DNA from 4 places in the Citrobacter sp. CRE-46 genome. Region 3 is predicted to be linked to each of the others. Evidence: predicted binding sites of a transcription regulator. Region 3 holds the regulator's gene; each other region holds the start of a gene.

Region 1 (4,213 bases), 1.1 Mb from region 3:
AAGCTTAAGCTGCAGATACGGGAATCCTGTACGCATGCGCTTGAGAAAGCCCTTATTAAGCAGCTCAACCTCGCTCATCATCAGCCCGTGGCTGACGTCAATGCCCGCCTGCTGCAAACGGTAGAGGCCACGGCCTGCTACCTGTGGATTGGGATCCTGCATCGCGGCAACGACGCGTGCTACGCCCGCCGCAATCAATGCATCGCAGCACGGCGGCGTACGGCCATGATGACTACAGGGCTCAAGCGTCACGTAGGCGGTTGCCCCTTGCGCTTTTTCTCCGGCCATGCGCAGGGCATGGACTTCGGCATGCGGCTCGCCCGCGCGGTGATGATATCCTTCACCGACAATCTCCCCGTCCTTAACAATCACGCAGCCGACGTTGGGATTTGGGTGAGTAGTGAAACGTCCGCGCGCAGCAAGCTTCAGCGCGCGCGCCATGTACAATTCATCCTGCATGGCTTAGTCCTGTAGGCGAGCAATCTCTTCGCCAAATTCTTTGATATCTTCGAAACTGCGGTAAACCGAAGCAAAGCGGATGTAAGCGACTTTATCGAGCTTTTTCAACTGCTCCATCACCAGGTTGCCGATCATCTTACTCGGCACCTCACGCTCGCCAGTCGCACGCAGTTGTGATTTGATATGGTTTAACGCCATTTCGACGTCATCTGAGCTGACCGGGCGTTTCTCCAGCGCTCTGAGCATGCCGCTGCGCAGCTTATCTTCATTAAAGGGTTCACGCACATCGTTGCTCTTCACAACGCGCGGCATGACAAGTTCAGCCACTTCAAAAGTGGTGAAACGTTCGTTACAGACCAGACACTGCCGACGGCGGCGTACTGAGGAGCCCTCGCCTACAAGACGAGAGTCAATTACCTTAGTGTCTACGGCGAAACAGAATGGGCAATGCATACGGCGTCCTGTACCTCAGTGGTTCACAGAAATCTATTTTACCCTGAACTGGCGTGACAACAAAGGCGCAGCGCTTTTGAGACAAAGGATCGATGCCTTCGTGCTCTGTGCACACTACCATTATGCTATCGCGACAATGAAGGAAGTAATCACAATGACAAGACGTTACCTAAGAATTCTCCTGGTGGGAAGCCTCTTTAGTCTTAGCGCCTGCGCACAGCAAAGCGAAGTACGCCAGATGCATCAAAGCGTAAGCACGCTAAATAAAGAGATGACGCAGCTTAATCAGGAAACGGTAAAAATTACGCAACAAAATATGTTGAATGCCAAATCGACCAGTGGCGCCTATCTGTTGCCGGGCTCCAAAACGCCTGCCCGGCTGGAAAGCCAGATCGGCACGCTACGTATGTCGCTGGTGAATATTGCGCCAAACGCCGATGGCACACGGTTAACGCTACGCATTCAGGGCGAGTCCAATACGCCCTTGCCCGCCTTCAGCGCCACCGTAGAGTACGGACAAATTCAGGGCACTACAGAGAATTACCAGGAAGTGAATGTTCAAAATCAACTGGTCAATGCCCCGGCAAGTATTCTTGCCCCCAGCGACGTAGACATTCCGTTGCAGATAAATGGTCTCTCCCCCGACCAGTTGGGATTTGTTCGCATTCACGACGTACAGCCTGTTAGCCAATAAACTTTTTTGCGGAACGTTTTGTGCGTTCCGCAACATCAATTCGTCCCCTTTTGTTACTCCCCTGACATAACCGATATTTCTGGCAAAACTTGGCAACATTCATCAGAGCCAGTACAATTCGCCGCCTAAAGTACGCAAACGTGAACGCAATCGATTACGTAAATGATAGAACTGTGAAACAAGACATATTTTTGTGAACAATGATTTTTATAATAGGCTCCGAAGAATTACGAAATATTTAGAAACGCAATTTGCGCATTTTTCACTCCCGAAAGGGATTTCAAACCGTGGCATACATATGAAAAAAACATTACTTGCAGCCGGTGCAGTGCTGGCGCTCTCCTCGTCTTTTACTGCCAATGCAGCAGAAAATGACAAACCGCAATATCTGTCCGACTGGTGGCACCAAAGCGTCAACGTGGTGGGCAGCTACCACACCCGTTTCTCTCCGAAACTGAACAACGACGTGTATCTGGAATACGAAGCGTTTGCCAAAAAAGACTGGTTTGATTTCTATGGCTACATCGATATCCCGAAAACCTTCGACTGGGGTAACGGTAACGACAAAGGTATCTGGTCTGACGGTTCTCCGCTGTTTATGGAAATCGAACCGCGTTTCTCCATCGACAAGCTGACCGGTGCTGACCTGAGCTTTGGACCATTCAAAGAATGGTACTTCGCCAACAACTACATCTACGATATGGGTGATAACAAAGCCAGCCGCCAGAGCACCTGGTATATGGGTCTGGGTACCGATATCGACACCGGGCTGCCGATGGGTCTGTCCCTGAACGTGTATGCTAAATACCAGTGGCAGAACTATGGCGCATCCAACGAAAACGAGTGGGATGGTTACCGTTTCAAAGTGAAATACTTTGTGCCGATCACCCAGGTTTGGGGCGGTCAGTTGACCTATATTGGCTTCACCAACTTCGACTGGGGTTCAGATTTGGGTGATGATCCTAACCGTACCAGCAACTCTATCGCTTCCAGCCACGTGCTGGCGCTGAACTACGATCACTGGCACTACTCCGTAGTCGCGCGTTATTTCCATAACGGCGGCCAGTGGAAAGGTGGGGATACCCTGAACTGGGGCGAAGGCGACTTCAGCGCGAAATCAACCGGTTGGGGTGGTTATCTGGTCGTAGGTTACAACTTCTAATCCAGACAATTTATCGCAGACAAGCCAGCTTAACCGCTGGCTTTTTTACGGCTGGTCTTCACAACGTACTTTACGTAAAAAGTCACTTAGCGAGCGATCTGCCGATTCACGAAAATGCCTGTCGAGCAGCGTGATCTTCAGACAGCGATCAACGCGAAAGCAGCGATAATCGTCACGCTTCTCGCACCAGGCAACCAGAAGCCAGTGCTCGCCCCAGAAAAATAATCCCAGCGGCTGAACGTCGCGCCAGGAGAGGTTCCCGGACTCATCTCGATAATGCAGCGCCAGCGTCTGCTGCGCCGAAACCGCGCGATGTATGAGATCGAAGGCACTGCGTGAATGCGGCTGATTACCAAAATCTGGCGCAAAAATCCGCGTTTGCTCGGCCCTGCGGCGACTCTCTGGCGGCAATATCGCCAGCACTTTTTCCTGCGCGGACTCCAGTGCCTGTGAAAGTGAATCCCCGCCCCATGTTTTCAGCAACCGAATCGCGACCATCAATGCTTCTGATTCGTGATGGGTTAACATCAACGGTGGCAGATCAAACCCGGCCATTAAGCGGTATCCGCTGCCCACTTCGCCTTCAATGGGCACGCCGGATAAAGAGAGATCGCGAATATCGCGATAAATCGTCCGTTCAGAAACGTCAAGACGTTCTGCCAGCAGCGCCGCCGTTGTCACTCGCCTGCCACGCAGGATTTGTACAATCTGAAACAAACGGTCGGCGCGTCTACTCATTTTAATCCTCTGGCCTGAAAATATTACGCGGGTTGATGTAAACCAACACGATTGCCTTCACTGTCAGTAAATAGCGCAATCGTACCAATGTCCTGCCCCAGTTCGAGCGGGCCAAACACGCATTGACCGCCAGCGGTGGCGACGCGTTCAAGCGTGGCAGCCAAATTGTCCGTATGCAGATAAATAATAGCGCCCTGCGCTGAAGGCGAAATACCGTCAAATTTAGCCAACGCCCCGCCAGGAGCGGGATCCTGATGCGGGAATACGGCCAGCTCGGCGCAGTCCATATTCTCCCGACGCAAAGAAACCTGCATCACTGGCTCATAAAAAGCGATGGCGCGCTCCATTTGTGCCACGGGAATTTCAAACCAGTTAATTACGTTGTTCATACTTCCTCCTGCCTGTGTGGGTAATCTCAGAAGGACTATAAGACAGGGCTACTGACAGCATACTGTCAGTAGTGTGGCGACAGAAAAAGATAATGCTCAGCCGCTAAAGCATAAGCAAAAAAAATCCCGACCTTGCGATCGGGATTCCAGTTCTTACGCTTCACACGCTCTGCGTCGCTTAAGGCAGAATCGACGGTTGATCCGCCCCTTCTTTCTCGACCTTCTGCTGCAGCATGTGCTCACGCTTCATACCCAGCTTCAGCGCCAGCGCCGATGCCACGTAGATAGAAGACGCGGTACCGATGGAAACACCGATAA
Region 2 (4,213 bases), 1.5 Mb from region 3:
GCGTACGTCCGGTTTCCAGACGCAACCGCAGACGCGTGTGCACACGGAAGTGTTCCATAATACGATAGTGCGTCACCGCCGGTTTACCCATCGGGTGTACCGCCATGTGTGTACGCTTGGTCGGGTGACGGCTAATCGGCTCTTCAACGGTTCCGCCCGCTGTCATATGACCAATCGCCACGGCTTCGTACTCACGGGTAATTTCACGCAGCTGTAATGACTCCACCAGACGCGTTTGCGCCGGAACGGTTTTTGCTACCACCATTAATCCGGTCGTGTCTTTGTCCAGACGATGGACGATACCCGCGCGAGGAACATCCGCAATTGGCGGGTAGTAATGCAGCAACGCATTCAATACCGTGCCATCAGGATTGCCTGCGCCCGGATGCACCACGAGGTCACGCGGTTTGTTGATAACAAGAATGTCATCATCTTCATACACGATATCCAGCGGGATATCCTGAGGTTCAAAACGAACCTCTTCGTCAATTTCTGCATTGATGGAGACCTGCTCTCCACCCAACACTTTTTCTTTCGGTTTATCGCAAAGATTGCCATTTACCAGCACGCGCTGGTCGAGGATCCATTCTTTTATGCGCGATCGCGAATAATCAGGGAACAATTCGGCCAAAGCCTGATCTAAGCGTTGACCGAGCTGATTTTCGGAGACTGTTGCGGTGAGTTCTACTCGTTGTGCCATAAACTGCTTCTTTGTTTAACGTTGGGTTTTACGGCTTTGCCGTTTAATATAGTGTGCTATTGTAGCTGGTCTTAACCGGGAGCAGGAACAGAGAATCTCCCGTAAAACATTTTGAGGAAAGTCAAAACGTCATGACGCGCATGAAATATCTGGTGGCAGCAGCCACGTTGAGCCTGTTTTTGGCGGGTTGCTCTGGTTCAAAGGAAGAGGTGCCCGATAATCCGCCAAATGAAATCTACGCGACTGCTCAGCAAAAGCTGCAGGACGGTAACTGGAAACAGGCAATAACGCAATTGGAAGCGTTGGATAACCGTTATCCATTTGGACCGTATTCTCAGCAGGTGCAATTAGATCTCATCTACGCCTACTACAAAAACGCCGATCTGCCACTTGCTCAGGCTGCCATCGATCGTTTTATCCGTCTTAATCCGACACACCCTAACATTGATTATGTCATGTATATGCGTGGCCTGACCAATATGGCGTTGGATGATAGCGCACTGCAAGGATTCTTTGGGGTTGATCGCAGCGATCGCGATCCACAACATGCCCGAGCTGCGTTTAATGACTTTTCCAAACTGGTACGTGGCTACCCGAACAGCCAGTACACCACTGACGCCACTAAACGTCTGGTGTTCCTGAAAGATCGTCTGGCGAAGTATGAATACTCCGTTGCGGAATATTACACTGCCCGTGGCGCATGGGTGGCGGTGGTAAACCGTGTGGAAGGCATGCTGCGCGACTACCCGGATACCCAGGCAACGCGTGATGCTCTGCCGTTAATGGAAAACGCTTATCGCCAGATGCAAATGAATGCGCAGGCAGAAAAAGTAGCGAAAATCATTGCCGCCAACAGCAGTAACACCTGATTTACCTCAGAATGCAAAACGGCAGCCCCAAGGGCTGCCGTTTTTTTATCCGTTTACGCCATAACTGAAGCGGTTTAGCTCCAACGCATCTCATCAAATATGGCCTGCTTTCTGCTATTCCTCAAGTAAAAAATCGCTTGTTCCTGCGGTGCCTCACAAAAAGGTTTTCTTGACAAAAAGCGACAAAATAATGTGATTTAAATCACACATTTTGACATTAAGAACGGTATGCTGGAATCACCAAGACGGGAAAGACAAGAGGTAAAATTTATGACAATGAACATTACCAGTAAACAAATGGAAATTACTCCGGCAATTCGCCAGCATGTCGCAGACCGTCTCGCCAAACTTGAAAAATGGCAAACTCATCTGATTAATCCACATATCATTCTGTCTAAGGAGCCACAGGGTTTCATTGCTGATGCCACCATCAATACACCGAACGGACATCTGGTCGCCAGCGCAAAACACGAGGATATGTACACCGCAATTAACGATTTGATCAACAAGCTGGAACGGCAGCTCAATAAAGTGCAGCACAAAGGCGAAGCCCGTCGTGCAACAACTTCAGTCAAAGAAGCTAACTTCGTCGAAGCAGAAGAAGAGTAGTCCCTTACATTGAGTGTATCGCCAACGCGCCTTCGGGCGCGTTTTTTGTTGACAGGGTGAAAACAGTACGGGTACTTTACTGACGTAGCCAAAGGAAAATTACATGAAACTTGTCCCGTTCTTCTTCGCATTCTTTTTTACCTTCCCCTGAATGGGAGGCGTTTCGTCGTGTGATAAAGAATGCGAAGACGAACAATAAGGCCTCCCACAACGGGGGGCCTTTTTTATTGATAACAAGAAAGGCAACACTATGACATCGGAAAACCCATTGCTGGCGCTGCGCGATAAAATCAGTTCGCTGGATGAAAAATTACTGGCCCTGCTGGCTGAACGGCGTGGGCTGGCCGTAGAAGTCGGTAAAGCTAAACTGCTTTCACATCGTCCAGTACGTGATATCGACCGCGAACGCGATCTGTTAGACCGGCTGATTCAGCTTGGCAAAGCGCATCATCTCGACGCGCACTATATCACCCGCTTGTTCCAACTGATTATCGAAGACTCCGTCCTGACGCAGCAGGCACTGCTCCAGCAACATCTGAACAAAATTAACCCCCATTCCGCGCGCGTCGCCTTCCTTGGGCCAAAAGGCTCATACTCACACCTCGCCGCACGTCAGTACGCTGCCCGTCATTTTGAACAATTCATTGAAAGCGGCTGCGCGAAATTTGCCGATATCTTTAATCAGGTCGAAACCGGACAAGCTGACTATGCGGTGGTCCCGATTGAAAACACCAGCTCCGGTGGGATTAACGACGTCTACGACCTGCTGCAGCACACCAGTCTGTCTATCGTTGGCGAGATGACTATTACGATTGACCACTGCGTACTGGTATCCGGCACAACCGATCTCGAGACCATTGATACGGTATACAGCCACCCGCAGCCGTTCCAACAGTGCAGCAAGTTCCTGAGCCGTTACCCACACTGGAAGATTGAGTACACCGAAAGCACCTCAGCGGCGATGGAAAAAGTTGCACAAGCTAACTCACCGCGCGTAGCCGCATTGGGGAGCGAAGCCGGAGGCGTACTGTATGGTTTGCAGGTTCTCGAGCATATCGAAGCAAACCAGACACAAAACATCACCCGCTTTGTGGTACTGGCACGCAAGGCTATCAATGTTTCCGACCAGGTTCCGGCGAAAACCACGCTGCTGATGGCAACAGGCCAACAGGCCGGTGCGCTGGTTGAAGCGCTGCTGGTACTGCGCAACCATAATCTGATTATGACTAAACTGGAGTCACGCCCGATTCACGGCAATCCATGGGAAGAGATGTTTTATCTTGATATCCAGGCGAATCTGGAATCCCCCCAAATGCAAAAGGCGTTAAAGGAATTGGGGGAGATTACGCGTTCGATGAAAGTGCTGGGATGTTACCCGAGTGAGAACGTGGTGCCGGTCGATCCGAGTTAACGTGACAATGCCGGATGGCGCTAAGCTTATCCGGCATCTTACTTAAGGACGGCTGTCATTCGCCTGGCGCAACAAAGTACGGCTTTCGCTCTGGAAGCGTTTCGCATAATCGCCAAACCAGTGCTCCACCTTACGGAAGCTGTCGATAAACGCTTGCTTATCGCCCTGCTCCAGTAAACCAATCGCCTCACCAAAACGTTGATAGTAGCGTTTGATCAGCGCAAGGTTGCTCTCAGACGACATAATGATATCGGCATACAGCTGCGGATCCTGGGCAAACAGGCGTCCAACCATCGCCAGTTCAAGGCGGTAAATCGGCGAAGAGAGCGCCAGCAATTGTTCCAGTTGCACGTTTTCTTCCGCCAGGTGCAGACCATAAGCGAAGGTCGCAAAGTGACGCAAGGCCTGAATAAACGCCATATTCTGGTCGTGTTCAACGGCGCTGATCCGATGCAGCCGCGCGCCCCAGACCTGAATCTGTTCCAGGAACCACTGATAGGCTTCCGGCTGACGTCCATCACACCAGACAACCACCTGTTTTGCCAGACTGCCGCTGTCCGGACCAAACATGGGATGTAATCCCACCACCGGACCATCGTGCGCTGCCAGCATCGCCTGTAAAGG
Region 3 (4,213 bases):
CGGTGATAACCCGACCAGCGGCATAATGGTGGCAAAGATGCGGTTTACTTTTTGTGAAGGGTAATAGTCTGTAACCAGCGCCTGCCAGATAACCGACGCGGCACAGACGCCAACGGCCTGAATAAAGCGTAGCGCCAGCAAGCCAGTGGCGTTTTCAACCCACAGCATACCCAGACTACCCAGCGCAAAAATAGATAAACCCAACAGTAAAATCGGTTTACGGCCATAGCGGTCCGAGAGCGGTCCCCACAGTAGTTGTGCGACGGCGAAACCCGCTAAAAATAAACTTAGGCTGGCGCTGACGGCAGATGCAGGTGTTTGCAGATCGGACTGAATCGCGGCAAAGGCGGGCAGATACATATCCGTCGCCAGAAAGCCGAGCACGCTAAGGCCCGCCAACCAGACTAAAAAACCTTTCCCAGGTTGCATCATCATTTCTCTTTTTTTAGCAATAGAACAATGCCGCTGAGTGTAGTGAGTGTAATTCACGCTGTGAAACGCTAATATTTGCTTACTGATTTCAAATTTTTTGTAGGCAGAATATGTGGTCGGAATATTCACTTGAAGTGGTTGATGCGGTTGCACGCAACGGCAGTTTCAGTTCAGCCGCGCAGGAGTTACACCGCGTACCTTCGGCGGTAAGCTACACCGTGCGCCAACTGGAGGAGTGGCTGGCTGTACCGCTTTTTGAGCGACGCCATCGCGATGTGGAATTAACGCCTGCCGGCGCGTGGTTTTTAAAAGAAGGGCGCTCTGTTATCAAAAAAATGCAGATCACTCGTCAGCAATGTCAACAAATCGCCAACGGCTGGCGAGGACAACTGGCAATCGCGGTAGATAACATTGTCCGTCCCGAACGTACCCGGCAGATGATTGTGGATTTCTATCGCCACTTTGATGATGTGGAACTGCTGGTTTTTCAGGAAGTCTTTAATGGTGTCTGGGATGCGCTTTCCGATGGGCGTGTAGAGCTGGCTATTGGCGCCACACAGGCCATTCCGGTAGGGGGTCGCTATACCTTCCGCGACATGGGCATGCTGAGCTGGAGCTGCGTGGTGGCCAGCCATCATCCGCTGGCGTCAATGTCGGGGCCGCTAAGCGATGATACGTTGCGCAACTGGCCGTCACTGGTGCGAGAAGATACCTCGCGTACATTGCCGAAGCGTATAACCTGGTTACTGGACAACCAAAAGCGCGTTGTGGTGCCTGACTGGGAATCTTCCGCAACCTGTTTATCTGCGGGATTGTGTGTAGGCATGGTACCAACACATTTTGCCAAGCCGTGGATTGATAGCGGTAAATGGGTGTCGCTGCAGTTGGAGAATCCCTTTCCTGATGCCGCGTGTTGTCTGACATGGCAACAGAACGATACCTCGCCAGCACTGAGCTGGTTGCTGGACTATTTAGGTGATAGCGAAACGCTGAATAAAGAATGGTTGCGGGAGCCAGATGAGGCCCCCGCACAACAGGCTTAACGACGATAATCGCGGAATGGACCGTCAGCAACGGAGCGGCGCTCTACCAGACGCGGATGAACCTCGATAGACTGCGACTCTTCGCGTTTATTCACGATGCGGTCTAACAGCATATTAAAGGCCGTTTCACCCAGTGAATCCTTAGGCTGGTGAATGGTGGTCAGCGCTGGCGTGAAGAAGCGGGCGTTGCGCACGTTATCATAACCGATGAGCGAGACATCCTGCGGTACGCGCAGTCCCATCTCATCAGCGGCGCACAGCGCGCCCATCGCCATGATATCGCCACCGCAGAAGACGGCGGTCGGACGATGCGACTGTGAAAGAATTTGCTGCATGGCGCGATAACCGGATTCAGGTTCAAAATCGCCCTGTACAATCCAGTTTTCGGGAACCTTAATCAGCGCTTCTTCCATCGCTTTCATAAAGCCAGCCAGACGACCGGCCCCGGTATTCCGCTCCATCGGGCCCGGGATTGCGCCAATCTCGCGATGGCCGCGTTCTATCAGATACCGACCCGCCATGTAACCGCCCTCGAAAGCGTTATCAATGACCGTATCGGTAAAATCAGCCTTAGCTTCGCCCCAGTCCATAACAACCATCGGAATATGGCGATACTCTTCGAGCATCGAAAGCAGAGGTTCCGGATACTCAGAACACATCACTAACAGACCATCAACGCGCTTTTGCGCCATCATCGACAGATAGGCCTGCTGCTTTTCAAGACTGTTCCATGCGTTGCCCAGAATCAGGGTATAGCCTTTCTGGAAACAGTTTTTCTCAACGGCTTCGATAATTTCGGCGAAATAGGCCGCTTCGCTGCTGGTCGCCAGCAAGCCGATAGACTTGGTGTGATTCACCTTCAGGCTGCGCGCAACTGCGCTTGGAGAATAGTGCAGCTCTTTGATCGCAGCCCAAACCGCATTACGCGTTTCTTCCGCGACAAAGCGCGTCTTGTTAATTACGTGTGATACGGTTGTAGTGGAAACGTTTGCTCGCTTCGCTACATCTTTAATTGTTGCCATTACATCTCACTCCAGACCATATCCTAAGCTCCTGAGAATACTCCAGGTAAACGTTTGCCTTCACACACCCTTAACGCAACGTAGGGGTTGCGGCACGCCGGGAAAACGACACGGAACGTCAGGAAGGGGTCAATGGCCGGTACGCTAATCAAGTAAGCGTGGAATTTTGTCTGATCTTAACGAAAAGGGGAAGAGTTAAAAGCAGTTATCAATATAAATCGTGAGAGATTTTTGCTTTCAAGTGTGTAAAAATGCGCAATATCACTTTTTGTGTGGGAATAAAAAGGAGAAAACTTGATGAGCACCGATCTGAAATTTTCGTTAGTGACTACCATTATTGTTCTGGGTTTGATCGTCGCGGGTGGCCTGACCGCAGCACTGCATTGATTTCCCCGAGGGAGTTAGCTCTCCCTCATCCTTTCCGCATCTATTCCCCCTCTATTGTTTGCGAATAAGCAAAAGTCTTTTGCAATTTTGTTAACTTTATTAATTTTGCGATCAATGTCATGCTTTTGACTCTTATTTTATGTCGCGCCACGGCTCGACGTTACGGAGTCGATATATGAAAATCAATTATCCCTTACTGGCGCTGGCGATTGGCGCGTTTGGCATTGGCACCACCGAATTTTCGCCAATGGGATTATTGCCCGTGATTGCCAAAGGGGTGGATGTCTCGATTCCCGCGGCCGGGATGCTGATTAGCGCGTATGCGGTTGGCGTGATGGTGGGAGCTCCGCTGATGACACTGCTGCTGTCCCATCGCGCGCGACGTAATGCGCTGATATTCCTGATGGCTATTTTCACGCTGGGCAACGTGCTTTCCGCTATCTCGCCGGATTACACCACGCTGATGCTGTCACGTATTTTGACCAGTCTTAATCACGGAGCCTTTTTTGGTCTCGGCTCTGTTGTCGCCGCAAGCGTGGTACCTAAACATAAGCAAGCCAGCGCCGTGGCAACCATGTTTATGGGGTTAACGATTGCCAATATTGGCGGTGTTCCCGCGGCGACGTGGCTTGGTGAGACAATCGGCTGGCGGATGTCGTTTATGGCGACGGCGGGTCTGGGCGTCATCGCTATGGTCAGCCTGTTCTTCTCATTACCGAAAGGTGGGTCAGGAGCGCGCCCCGATGTCCGCAGCGAACTGGCGGTACTTATGCGCCCACAGGTGCTGTCGGCTCTGCTGACCACTGTGCTGGGCGCAGGCGCGATGTTCACGCTTTATACTTACATTTCGCCGGTGCTGCACAGCATTACCCATGCCACACCGGCATTTGTGACCGGAATGCTGGTATTAATTGGCGTCGGATTCTCGATCGGAAACTATCTTGGTGGCAAACTGGCGGATCGTTCTGTCAACGGTACGCTTAAAGGCTTTTTGCTGTTGTTGATGGTTATTATGCTGGCCATTCCCTTCCTCGCGCGTAATGAGCTGGGGGCGGCGGTCAGTATGGTCGTCTGGGGCGCGGCGACGTTTGCGGTGGTTCCGCCGTTGCAGATGCGGGTGATGCGCGTTGCCAGCGAAGCGCCAGGGTTATCATCGTCAGTCAACATTGGCGCGTTTAACCTGGGAAATGCGTTAGGTGCGGCAGCCGGTGGGGCGGTGATTTCCGGTGGTCTGGGCTACAGTTTTGTACCCGTGATGGGAGCGATTGTGGCAGGGCTTGCGTTACTGCTGGTCTTTATCTCGGCAAGAAGGCAATCTGAAGAAGTCTG
Region 4 (4,213 bases), 420 kb from region 3:
GCCATTTTTCTCGGCATAAGGACGCGCGGCGAGATAAAAGGAGCCGGTCTGTTTGAGGTCTGAGCCGTCTTTCAGCACGCGCACATCACCCTGCAGCAACGCGGCGGAATAGTAAGGATCCCAGATAGCCCACGCATCAACGTTACCTTGCTGGAAGGCTGCTCTGGCATCTGCGGGTGTCAGATATGTTGGTTGAATATCGGTAAATTTCAGCCCGGCCTGTTGTAAGGCTCGCAGCAGTAGATTGTGGGCGCTGGAACCTTTCTGGAAGGCGACTTTATGCCCTTTGAGCTGTGCAACGCTCTGGATCGGGCTGTTTTTGGGCACCAGAATCACTTCGGCTTTTGGTTTGGGCGGCTCGACGCCAACGTAAACCAGATCGGCTCCGGCGGCCTGGGCGAAAATCGGTGGAATGTCACCGGTACTGCCGAGATCGATACTGCCAATATTGAGTGCTTCCAGCATTTGCGGCCCTGCCGGAAACTCAATCCACGAGATTTTGGTCTGTGGGTAGCGTTTCTCCAGTAACTGATGGCTTTTTGCCAGCACCATACTGACGCTTCCTTTCTGGTAGCCTATGCGCAGCGCGTCTGGTGCAGACTCTGCGGCATGGACGAGCGTTGAAAGTGACAGCAATCCGGTCAACGCCAACCACGGCGTGTGACGCTTGAGCAGATTAAGCATGGGCGGCACCTCGCAGAGCATTCAATTGAGGAAGTTGGACATCACGACGATGCAACGCCAGCCAGAAGGTGTCGAGCGCATTGTCCAGACGCAGTTGCAGGTTGGGCGTAAACTGCGGTTTATGCTGATAATCAATGACCTGTGAATCATCAGCAAAAACACCGTGCAGGATTTCCTGGGCTTTTAACGCGCTCAGCACCGGCTTAAGCGCGTAATCAACGGCCAGTAAATGCGCAACGGTACCGCCTGTTGCCAGCGGCAAAACCACTTTGCCTTCCAGTGCGCGTTCGGGAAGCAGATCGAGCAACGTTTTCAACGCTCCGGAGTAAGCTGCTTTGTAGACCGGCGTTGCAACAATCAATCCGTCGGCGTCGTGCAGTTGTTCGACAAAGGTTTTCAGCGCCGGGCTGTCGAAGCGCGCATAGATCAGGTCTTCTGGGGCAAAGTTGTGCAGATTCCAGTGACAGACTTCGACATCCTGGCCGTTCAGTTTTTCCCGGGCGTATTCCAGTAAGGCGCTGGAGCGAGAGGGGAAGCGTGGGCTTCCCGCCAGAGTAATGACGCGCATAATTTCAATCTCCCCTTATAACTAATTGTTCGCTTTTATTTAACATTGATAACAATTTGTGCAGTCTGGCAGAGAGATTTTGTTTATCGAAATGATTTATACGGGATAGAAAAGTTGAAAAATGAATAAAACGGCAGAAGCAGGAAAACGATTGCTATTTATTGCCGCAGGTCAATTCCCTTTTTGCTCGCGATCGCACATAATACGCCCCCGGTTTGCACACCGGGAATCCAGGAGAGTTCATGTACTACCCCTTCGTTCGTAAAGCCCTTTTCCAGCTCGATCCTGAGCGCGCTCATGAATTGACATTCCAGCAGTTACGTCGCATTACCGGCACGCCGCTCGAAGCGCTTGTCCGCCAGAAAGTACCCGCAAAACCGGTTACCTGTATGGGGCTGACGTTTAAAAATCCGCTCGGGCTTGCTGCCGGACTGGATAAAGACGGGGAGTGCATTGATGCGCTCGGTGCGATGGGATTCGGTTCAATTGAAATTGGTACCGTGACGCCACGCCCTCAGCCCGGGAACGATAAACCACGTCTGTTCCGTCTGGTGGATGCGGAAGGTTTGATCAACCGCATGGGATTCAATAACCTGGGTGTTGATAATCTGGTAGAGAACGTTAAGAAATCACATTTTGACGGCATTCTCGGCATTAATATTGGTAAGAATAAAGATACTCCGGTAGAAAACGGCAAAGATGACTATCTGATTTGTATGGAAAAAGTCTATGCTTATGCCGGTTATATCGCGATTAATATCTCTTCACCGAATACGCCGGGATTACGCACGCTGCAATACGGTGAAGCGCTGGATGATCTGCTGACGGCAATTAAAAATAAGCAAAACGATCTGCAAGCGATCCACCATAAATATGTTCCGGTGGCCGTAAAGATCGCGCCGGATCTTTCCGTCGAAGAACTGATCCAGGTTGCCGACAGTTTAGTTCGGCATAATATTGATGGTGTAATTGCAACTAACACCACTCTCGATCGTTCTCTCGTACAGGGAATGAAAAATTGCGATCAAATGGGGGGACTGAGCGGTCGTCCGTTACAATTAAAAAGTACAGAAATTATTCGCCAGTTGTCTCAGGAATTAAATGGTCAGTTGCCAATTATTGGCGTTGGCGGTATTGACTCGGTGATTGCCGCGCGCGAGAAAATAGCCGCCGGCGCAACCCTCGTACAGATTTATTCGGGCTTTATTTTTAAAGGCCCGCCGTTGATTAAAGAAATCGTCACCAATATCTGAATGCTACCTTAATCACAATCCAGGGCTTTATTTCTAGCCCTGGTTGTTTTATATTCCTTTACTGTTGCTTATTTAAACATTCTGAGCTTTTATTATTAGGGCAATAAACGAAGCGGCAAAAGGATACTGTCGTAACGGCGATGATTAAGGAAAGGAGAGAAACTGATGCGAATTAAACCCGACGATAACTGGCGCTGGTATTATGATGAAGAGCACGATCGTATGATGCTCGATTTAGCCAATGGTATGTTATTCCGTTCGCGTTTTGCTCGTAAAATGCTCACGCCTGATGCCTTTACTCCTTCCGGATTTTGCGTTGATGACGCCGCGCTTTATTTTTCCTTTGAAGAAAAATGCCGCTACCTGGATTTAGCGAAAGAACAAAAAGCGGAACTGGTGCTCAATGCGCTGGTGGCTATTCGTTATCTTAAGCCGCAGATGCCAAAAAGTTGGCACTTTGTCGCCCACGGCATTAACTGGACGCCAGTGCCAGGGGACGCTGCCTGTGTCGATTTAAGCGATACCGATGAACAGGTAAACCTGTTAGTGGTTGAGCCGGGTGAAAACGCTGCGCTTTGTCTGCTGGCGCAACCGGGTGTGGTGATTGCCGGACGCACCATGCAGCTTGGCGACGCAATTAAAATCATGAATGACAGACTGAAACCGCAGACAATGGTTGACAGTTTCAGCCTTGAGCAGGCGGTTTAACTTTCCAGCCTGATTGCCGTTTTGGGCACACAACTGCAGCACAGAATTGTCCCGTCATCTCCCATCGCTGATTTTTTCAGCGGGGTCACTTCGCCTTCTACCAGCCGAATTCGACAGCATCCGCAAATTCCCGCCCGACATGAGTAGGGAACCCGGATACCCTGGTTTTCCAGTTGTTCAAGCAATACCTGCTGATTATTTCCGCGAAAGGTCTGTCCCTGCCACTCGATAAGCACCGTGGCATCGGGTTGTTGCACCGGGGCAGTATCATCGGTTTCTGCCGCGCCATATACTCTGGCCGGACCGGTGGACAGAATTTCAACCTCGTCGCCGACGCGAATCACGCCACTGTTACGCGCAATGAGATTCTGACCAAAATCGACATCGCCGTTATCCGTCGCAGTGCGAAAGCTTTGCAGCGTGGCCAGCGGTTCGCCGGACGGATGCTTCTGACCTTTCTCAGGGCTGACGGTGGTGAAAATGCAGCGGCTACAAGGTTTAGCCACGTCAAAAATAACCTCGCCAATGCGGATCACTTTCCAGGTATCTTCTTCCCAGGCGGCAGCGCCTGAAACCACCAGATTGGGGCGAAACTGCTCCATTTTTACGCTTGCCGGGCAGCGCTGCTGCAAATCGCGCAATGACGCTTCGTTAGTTAAAAGGTAGGGATAACCATCGGCAAAGGATAAAGGAACATCATCGCGGCGCTTCACTCGGCGCGTCAGCTGCGGACCAACCCAGCGAAGCTGCACGTCACGGGAGAAAAAACCGCTCAGCCACTGGTTGATAGCCGCTGGCGCAATACGCGCGGTAAAATGGTTGCCCCACACTTCCGTCGGCGCATCCTGCAGGGCGAAGTCGGCAAATCGCACAAGCGCGCTGCTACCGTCTGGCGCCGTAAGATGCAATCCATCGTGGAAAGGGGAAGGGGTAAAACGCACCATCTGTGGGTACTGTCGGGCGGTAATGAACGTCCCGTCGGGTTCGGTAATCATAAATA

What was found. The regulator PurR, encoded in region 3, represses purine synthesis genes. The targets are predictions, from matches to a motif close to CANGCAAACGTTTGCNTG.
Region 1: a site for PurR is predicted at 1,750-1,767, ahead of AC534G_RS19240 (nucleoside-specific channel-forming protein Tsx). Genes of this name have one in related genera too.
Region 2: a site for PurR is predicted at 1,724-1,741, ahead of raiA (ribosome-associated translation inhibitor RaiA). Genes of this name have one in related genera too.
Region 4: a site for PurR is predicted at 1,393-1,410, ahead of pyrD (quinone-dependent dihydroorotate dehydrogenase). Genes of this name have one in related genera too.

The regions. Positions count from the first base shown of each region.
Region 1 covers NZ_CM184341.1:3,918,458-3,922,670, forward strand. The annotation lists gene ribD (bifunctional diaminohydroxyphosphoribosylaminopyrimidine deaminase/5-amino-6-(5-phosphoribosylamino)uracil reductase RibD) at 1-459, opposite strand, end outside; gene nrdR (transcriptional regulator NrdR) at 463-912, opposite strand; gene AC534G_RS19235 (SadB/YajI family lipoprotein) at 1,067-1,606, shown strand; gene AC534G_RS19240 (nucleoside-specific channel-forming protein Tsx) at 1,905-2,768, shown strand; gene AC534G_RS19245 (helix-turn-helix transcriptional regulator) at 2,814-3,506, opposite strand; gene AC534G_RS19250 (VOC family protein) at 3,530-3,895, opposite strand; gene secF (protein translocase subunit SecF) at 4,074-4,213, opposite strand, start outside.
Region 2 covers NZ_CM184341.1:1,315,197-1,319,409, reverse strand. The annotation lists gene rluD (23S rRNA pseudouridine(1911/1915/1917) synthase RluD) at 1-700, opposite strand, end outside; gene bamD (outer membrane protein assembly factor BamD) at 832-1,569, shown strand; gene raiA (ribosome-associated translation inhibitor RaiA) at 1,840-2,178, shown strand; Phe leader region at 2,281-2,406, shown strand; gene pheL (pheA operon leader peptide PheL) at 2,282-2,329, shown strand; gene pheA (bifunctional chorismate mutase/prephenate dehydratase) at 2,429-3,589, shown strand; gene tyrA (bifunctional chorismate mutase/prephenate dehydrogenase) at 3,632-4,213, opposite strand, start outside.
Region 3 covers NZ_CM184341.1:2,864,977-2,869,189, reverse strand. The annotation lists gene punC (purine nucleoside transporter PunC) at 1-429, opposite strand, end outside; gene punR (DNA-binding transcriptional activator PunR) at 543-1,475, shown strand; gene purR (HTH-type transcriptional repressor PurR) at 1,472-2,497, opposite strand; gene cydH (cytochrome bd-I accessory subunit CydH) at 2,795-2,884, shown strand; gene AC534G_RS13940 (MFS transporter) at 3,060-4,213, shown strand, end outside.
Region 4 covers NZ_CM184341.1:3,287,068-3,291,280, reverse strand. The annotation lists gene AC534G_RS16110 (sulfonate ABC transporter substrate-binding protein) at 1-684, opposite strand, end outside; gene ssuE (NADPH-dependent FMN reductase) at 677-1,252, opposite strand; gene pyrD (quinone-dependent dihydroorotate dehydrogenase) at 1,495-2,505, shown strand; gene zapC (cell division protein ZapC) at 2,671-3,213, shown strand; gene AC534G_RS16090 (YcbX family protein) at 3,210-4,213, opposite strand, start outside.